One region of the Azospirillum sp. HJ39 genome, then DNA from elsewhere that is predicted to be linked to it. Evidence: riboswitches for the same ligand, from Rfam matches in the RefSeq annotation. Region 1 holds a riboswitch; the other holds the start of a gene.
The links. Region 1 has a riboswitch for cobalamin ahead of ABMY26_RS03950 (energy-coupling factor ABC transporter permease). Riboswitches for the same ligand answer to the same signal wherever they lie in the genome.
Positions count from the first base shown of each region.

Region 2: linked by a shared signal. The riboswitch ahead of ABMY26_RS34935 (CbtB domain-containing protein) and the one ahead of ABMY26_RS03950 (energy-coupling factor ABC transporter permease) in region 1 are both predicted to bind cobalamin.

Region 1 is NZ_CP167905.1:741,495-745,104, reverse strand. Features, by position in the region: gene ABMY26_RS03955 (DUF2946 family protein) at 382-804, opposite strand; gene ABMY26_RS03950 (energy-coupling factor ABC transporter permease) at 976-1,656, opposite strand; cobalamin riboswitch at 1,849-2,112, opposite strand; gene ABMY26_RS03945 (DUF2946 family protein) at 2,335-2,760, shown strand; gene ABMY26_RS03940 (DUF2244 domain-containing protein) at 2,831-3,376, shown strand; gene ABMY26_RS03935 (TonB-dependent receptor family protein) at 3,510-3,610, shown strand, end outside.
Region 2 is NZ_CP167913.1:760,472-764,081, forward strand. Features, by position in the region: gene cobW (cobalamin biosynthesis protein CobW) at 1-802, opposite strand, end outside; gene ABMY26_RS34930 (CbtA family protein) at 815-1,588, opposite strand; gene ABMY26_RS34935 (CbtB domain-containing protein) at 1,598-1,786, opposite strand; cobalamin riboswitch at 1,829-2,049, opposite strand; gene ABMY26_RS34940 (ABC transporter ATP-binding protein) at 2,388-3,164, shown strand; gene ABMY26_RS34945 (ABC transporter ATP-binding protein) at 3,202-3,610, shown strand, end outside.

The DNA of each region.
Region 1 (3,610 bases):
ATAATCCGGCCGGCCTCCGCCCATGCCGTGCGTATGGCCGGCGCGCGCGTCGGCGGCGCCCGGCAGGCTTGGGGGCAGGCACAGGAACGGGGCGGATGCGCGAGGCATGGCGGACGGGGGAGGATGGAACGGGAGAAATGCGAGCGGGAAAGAAGCGGCCACGCCATCCTTTCCGTTTGTATTGAATCCGCGATCAGGCGGATCCCCGGCACGGAGGAGGCTTGGTTTGCTCGGACGGGCCGCAGGCGACCGCGGGAGAGATGCCGGGGTTTTCGATCCGTCGGGCACGGACTCCGGCCATGCGCACAATCGTGGCGTTACGGGCCACGCGGCGGAGAGGCGTCGGTCAGGGTGCGGACGGGAAAGGAATGGAACGCCGGCTCAGCCGGCGGCCGGCGGTGCGCGCGCCTGGAGGCTGGACAGGAACCAGCCGGCCGCGACGACGTCGCCGGGCAGGGTGCGGGAATCGGCAAGCACCATGGCTTGGACGGGGGCGGCCAGCGGCAGCTGGGGCGGAAGCCCGGCGCCGGCCATGATCGGGCAGAGCGGGCAATGCCCCTTCGCGGCACCCGTGGAGCCGGAGCCGCCGTCATCCAGGACCGGCTGCCCGTCGGCATCGACGGTGATCGTCCTGATGCCGTCGACGGAGCAGATGGAGATCGTTTCCAATCCGCCGGGACCGCCATCCAATGCCATGGCCGGCATCGTCACGCTCCACACCATCATCTGGACGACAAACGCCAGCACTCCGGCCAGAAGGCCGGCGCTGCGGATGCGGTCGGTGAAGGTGCGAGGAAGGGTCACGGTCCCGGTCGCTCGTCGGTTGTACCGCCGGAAGGAGGAGGCGGCCAAATCATGGTGCGGAACTCATGGCATGGAACCGGAGCCCCGGCAAGACATTACTCCGCCCATGGACATCGCGCGGCGCCGTCCGGCCGGGAACCCGTCCCTGGCAGGCCGGCGGGCGTGATCCGGTCAGGCGCCCTGATGGAGGCGCGCGTTGAACAGCGGGCCCTGGCTGTAGCGGTGCAGCACCTTGGCGACGGCCAGAACGGCGAGGTCGGCCAGCGGCTCGATGATGATGACGCTCATATAGGCGGCGCCGAAGCTGGCGACTTCCGCGACATTCTCGGCGGTGAAGCCGTGGCCGTAGAAGGCCCAGAACGCCACCCAGGCGACGATGCCGCCCTGGTAAGCGGTGGAGAGGGCAAGCGCCTGCGAGTATTTCAGCTCCACATAGGGGGTCGATGCCGGAACGATCCGCTTCGCCAGAAGGCCGATGCCCCACAGCGGAACCAGCAGGGTCGTGACGTTCATCCCGTATTGCGGCAGGTCGAAGGGGGCGAAGAGCACGCCCTGGATCAGCAGGCCGGCGGCGAGGCCGATGGCCGTCGCCCCGGCGCCGAACAGCAGCAGCAGGGTCGATCCGAGGATGAGATGCACCTCCGACACGCCGACCGGGTGATGCGGCAGGATCTCGAAGAAGGAGAAGACGAGGGCGGTGGCGATCAGGCTGCGCAGAGCCAGCGGTACGACACCGCCGTCGTCGCGGATGCCGTCGCGCGCCATCTTCCCGGCAAGGGCGAAGGCGCCGGCCGCCGTTGCGTAACTGAGGACGATCTTGGCGCCGTCGACGACGCCGGGTTCGATGTGCATGCTGTATGCCCTTTCCTGATCAGCCATGGTCGAAAAGGGGCGCCGTCGCGGGCTGGTGCCGGCATCGCATTCCCCCATCGCAGTACCGCTACCCAGGGCATGGGGCCGGACGGACGGCTTGCGGGGGTGCGGGCGGCCGGGAACTCCGGGAACCCATCGCATCGGCAAGCTGTCGCCGGGGCACCCCGCCCGAGGACGTTCGATCGGTCAGGCAGGTCTCCTGGCTTGCGGGTCCAGGCTGCTTCGTCGGGCCTTCCCGGCGCTGCCCGCGGCGAAGCGGGCAAACGCGCCAGTGGCGCTGAAAGGACGAAGCGGCTCGCCGCTCACAGTTGCGGGGGCAGCGCCGGTCTTGCCTCCTTCCCCGGTCGGGGGGGGCGGCGCACCGGCTTCCCTCTTAGCCTTGCACGTCCGGGGATGCCCGCGGACGTGCAAGGAACCATAACCATCCCCACGGTAAGGTCAGGATGCGTCCGCCGTCAATAGGCTCCCCCGTGGCTGGCCGGATGGCGGGGGCGTGTCTTCCGGCCCCGTCCGGATCGGTGCCGGAACGGATCATCGGTAGAAGAATGAACTCGTCTTGCGCGGGCGGCCCGGGCTATGGTGCGGCGACGCCGTGCATCCGCGACAGTTTCGGGACACGGCAGGGCGGGTGGTCGGCGGATTGGTCGGCGGAGTGGAATGATCCTGGATCGGAACGGAAGGCGACGGGCGTGGCGGATCGGCGGTTTGGCCGGTGCGGTCGCGCTGCTGTTGCAGATCGTTTCCTGGGCCTGGATGCCCGCCGCGATCCAGGCAGCCAATGCCGACGATACCAACCGGATCGTGATCTGCGCGCCGGACGGCTTCAAGACGGTGCTGCTCGACGATCGCGGAATGCCGGTCGATCCGGATGCCGCGGACAGCGGCGCGCCCGGAAACGCCATGTCCGGCGGTTCCTGCCCGTTGTGCCCCCTGATCGGCGGCTTGGCCATGCCGCCGCTCGCCGTGTTCGCGATGGCCGTCGATTTCGAACGGCATGGTCCGGAGCAGTTGCCCGGCAGCCGCATCGCTGCCGGCTGGTTCCTGTCCACCCTCCAGGCGCGCGCACCGCCAGTCACCGGTTGATCGCCCCGCGGCGCAAGCGGGCTTCATGCCTGCCGCCGCCCTGCCATGATCGATCGACCGGAGTCTCCGCATGCCCGATCTCCTCTTCGGGGAGGCGGCCGGCACGACCGCGTTCGCCCCCGTCGTCCAGCCTCTTCCCGGGGCGAAGACGGATGAACCGCTGTTCGATGCCGTCGCCACCCCGAACGACAGCGGCACCCGTTACGGCCGCGTCCTGTTCGCCGGTGTCCTCGCCGCCTATTTCGCCATCACCCTGTACGCCTGGCTGCAGCTCGGCGCCTGGCCGATGGCCGCTTATTCCCTGATCGTCCTCGCCTTTGCCGTCTGGTCCATGTACGCCGACGCCCGGCGCCGGCGGCAAGCCGAGCGCATCCGCATCTGGCCGGACCGCACCCTTCTGGAGCGCATCGACGGCTCCGGGCGACAATCGGCCAGCGAATGGCAGACCGCTTGGCTGCGGCTGGCGGTCGTTCCCGGCGGGGCCGGCGGTCCTGAACTGCGCCTGACCAGCCATGGCCGGTCGGAAACCGTCGGCGCCTTCCTGACCGGGTCCGAGCGGCTCGATCTGGCGAAGGCGCTGGCCCGTCACATCGGCCGCGCGACCGCAGCGCGCTGAGCCGCAAGGTCATCTCCCTCTGCGTCATTTCCCTCCGCGCCATCTCCGGCGCGCCCCGCTTTCAAAGACCCGGCCCGCACCGGCACCGCATGGCGAAGCCGGCGGCGGCCCGGCATGATCCAGGAAAGACCCGATGTCCAACCAACCTCTGGGAACCATGACCCGCCCGGCCTTGCTGGCCGCGCTGATGGCAAGCGCGGCGTCGGTGGCGTTCGCCCAGGATGCCGCTCCTCC
Region 2 (3,610 bases), on a different replicon from region 1:
TGGTGAAGTCGTCGTGGTCGTGGCCTTCCTCATCGTCATGATGGCTGGGGCGGTTGGCGAGGTCGTCCTCCACCGCGGCGCCGACTCCCAGCAGCACCAGCGGATCGACGGCGCCCTGCGCGGCGCGGACCAGCTTGGCGCCGCTGCCGACGGTGCGTCCGGCGGCGTGGCCGAGGGCTTCGCGGATCAGGTCCTCGACGCGGGCGAGGTCGGCGGCGTCGACCAGATCGGTCTTGTTGACGACGATCAGGTCGGCACAGAGCAGCTGGTCCTCGAACACCTCCTCGACCGGCGTCTCGTGGTCGACCGTGCCGGCGGCGTCGCGCTGGGCGGCCAGGGCCGCCGGATCGGGAGCGAAACGACCCTCGGCCGCTGCGGCGGCGTCGACCACGGCGATCACGCCGTCCACGGTGACCCGCGACTTGATCGCCGGCCAGTGGAAGGCCTGGACCAGCGGCTTGGGCAAGGCCAGGCCGCTCGTTTCGATCACGATATGCTCGGGCGGCTGCGGTCGGGCCAGCAGCTTCTCGATGGCCGGGACGAAATCGTCGGCGACGGTGCAGCACAGGCAGCCGTTCGCCAGCTCGATCACGTCGTCTTCGGTGCAGGTCGGGCTGCCGCAGGCACGCAGGATGTCGCCGTCGATGCCGACGTCGCCGAACTCGTTGATGATCAGGGCCAGCCGACGGCCTTCGGCCTTTTCCAGCAGGCCGCGGATCAGCGTGGTCTTGCCGGCGCCGAGGAAGCCGGTGATGACGGTCGCCGGCACTTTCCCGGCAACCGTTTTTGCAACTGCGGACATGGGTTCGGCTCCTTAACGCGTGCCGGTCTGCAACCGGGCGGCGGGGCTGGGTTCGGCGGCCCCGGCCAGCCCGCTCATCAGCCAGCCGCAGACGGAACCCAGGATCGCCCAGAACAGGGCGGCGGTGCCGAGCGAGGCGGCGACGAACCGGGCCGCCAGCTCCGGCGGGACGGCGCCTTCGGCGCTTTCCGGATGGGGGGCGCCGACCAGATGGGGCAGTGCCGCGATCAGCACGGCGCCGACAATCACGAACCGGTTGCGGGCGAAGGCGAGCGCCGCCATGCCGATGCCGGCCCCGACCGAGGCGGCGAACCACCAGAGCTGACGGGCTTCCAGCTCGGCCCCGGCCATGCCCGGCAATTCCGGAGCCAGGCCGAAGGACGGCGCCAGCGAGACGGCGAAGAAACCGCCGACACCCCAGACCAGCCCGCGGCGGGCATCGACGGGCCGGCCGGCCAGCAGCATGGCGCCGCCGAGCAGCAGCGCATAGGCCACGCCGGTCAACAGGTTGGCGACGATGGTCAGGCCGGTGCGCTGCATCGCCTCTTCCAGCGTGGTCGGCACGCCCTCGCCCACCTCACGCACGGGGCCGTGCTGGTGGGAGTCGGCGGCGCCGCCGGCAGGGGCGGGTGCAGTGACGGAGGCGACGGGCGGGGTCACCACCTCGTATTTCTCGGCCTCGAGGATCAGCGGGACGGTCGTCGCCTGCTGAACGACGGAAGCGGCCGTGCCGGAGAGCACGCCCGCGACCAAAGCGGCTGTGAACAGCCGCCGGATCAGATCCATGACCCTGGCTTAGTGGCAGGGGAACGCGAAGGAATGACGGGCGTCGTGCGCCGCGTCGTGGATCTGCTGCGGCTGGGCGAAGCCGACGCCATACAGCAGGAAGCTGCCGAGCAGGATCGCGGCGAAGGCGGCGACCGAGGTCCGGGCGGCGCTGCGGGTCGCGGAACCGGCGGTGGCGTGTAGCGGATGGGTGGTCATCAGGCTGATCCTTGCTCTCCCGCCACACCCGGCGGGGTTGGGAAAATCCATCGGTCCGCCGGCAGGTTTCCTGGCTCACGGGTCACAGCGTCGCGGCCCGCCTTCCCGACCCTGCGGTCAGTGGCATGATGGACCGGACGCTCGCCGCACACAGTTGCGGGGGCAGCCGCGGCCTGGGGCCTTCCCGGAAGGCCCGTACCGCATTCCCTATTATCCCCGCCGTCCATAGGGGCGATCGGGGCACCGTCGGACGATCACCATCGCAGTGCGCACACAGTTTGGCAAGTTCGCAATCACGTCGCGGCCGCACGGACGATCTTGTACACAAACCTTTTGACTGCTGTCATGTTTGCTGGACAGAGTGTCCGGAATTCCGACACTTTTCAGTGCTACGGTTGGAGTGGAGGAGGCAGCGGACAGGAGCAAAGCGCCGGAGACACAAAGGTCCATGCGCCCGACCGAAGGGATATCCGCTGTGGCACGAATAGTGCGTACAACAATCGGTGAAACGTCCCACCGCATGGCGGCCGAGCCGGGAACTTCCGGCCCCCGGACCCCCGGGAACCCAAAGCAAGGACGAAGGGAGGAGAATTCGCGACCGATGAACGCCGCACCGAACGACGACATCATCCTGGAAGCGCGCAACCTGACGAAGGAGTTCAAGGGCTTCGTCGCGGTCAAGGAGGTGAACCTGCAGGTGAAGCGGGGCACCATCCATGCGCTGATCGGCCCGAACGGCGCCGGCAAGAGCACGGTGTTCAACCTGCTCACCAAGTTCCTGACGCCCACCCGCGGCCAGATCCTCTACAAGGGCCGCGACATCACCAGGACCAAGCCGGCCGACATCGCGCTGATGGGCTTGGTGCGGTCCTTCCAGATCTCGGCCGTCTTCCCGCATCTCAGCGTGCTGGAGAATGTCCGCGTCGCCCTCCAGCGCCCGCTCGGCACCAGCTTCCATTTCTGGAAGTCGGAGTCGTCGCTCTACGACCTGCACGATCGCGCGCTGGAGCTGATCGAGGCGGTCAACCTCTCCCCCTGGGCCGGGCACACCGCCGCCGAGCTGCCCTACGGCCGCAAGCGCGCGCTCGAGATCGCCACCACCCTGGCGCTCGACCCGGAGGTGATGCTGCTCGACGAGCCGCTGGCCGGCATGGGCCATGAGGACATCGAGGGCACCGCCGCCCTGATCAAGCGCGTCGCCGCCGACCGCACCGTGTTGATGGTCGAGCACAACCTCTCGGTCGTCGCCCACCTGTCCGACACCATCACCGTGCTCCGCCGCGGCGAGATCCTCGCCGAGGGGCCCTACGAGGTGGTGTCGAAGAACCCGCAGGTGATGGAAGCGTACATGGGCACTGGGGGGACCGGACATGCCTGACGGGATGCAGACGAAAACCGCCCAAGTGGGAACGGCGATGCTTGAGATTTCCGACCTGCACGGCTTCTACGGCGAGAGCCATGTGCTGCACGGCGTCAGCCTGGAGGTGCGCCACGGCGAGGTGGTGACGCTCCTTGGCCGCAACGGCGCCGGCAAGACCTCGACCATGCGCGCCGTGATGGGCATCATGGGCAAGCGCACCGGCTCGATCCGCTTCCAGGGCCAGGAGCTGATCGGCATGGCCCAGCACAGGATCCCGCGGCTCGGCATCGGCTATGTGCCGGAGGAGCGCGGCATCTTCTCGAGCCTCAGCGTCGACGAGAACCTGACGCTGCCGCCGGTGGTGAAGGAGGGCGGCATGACCGTCGCCCAGATTTACGAGCTGTTCCCCAACCTGAAGGGCCGCGGTTCGACCCAGGGCACGCGGCTGTCGGGCGGCGAGCAGC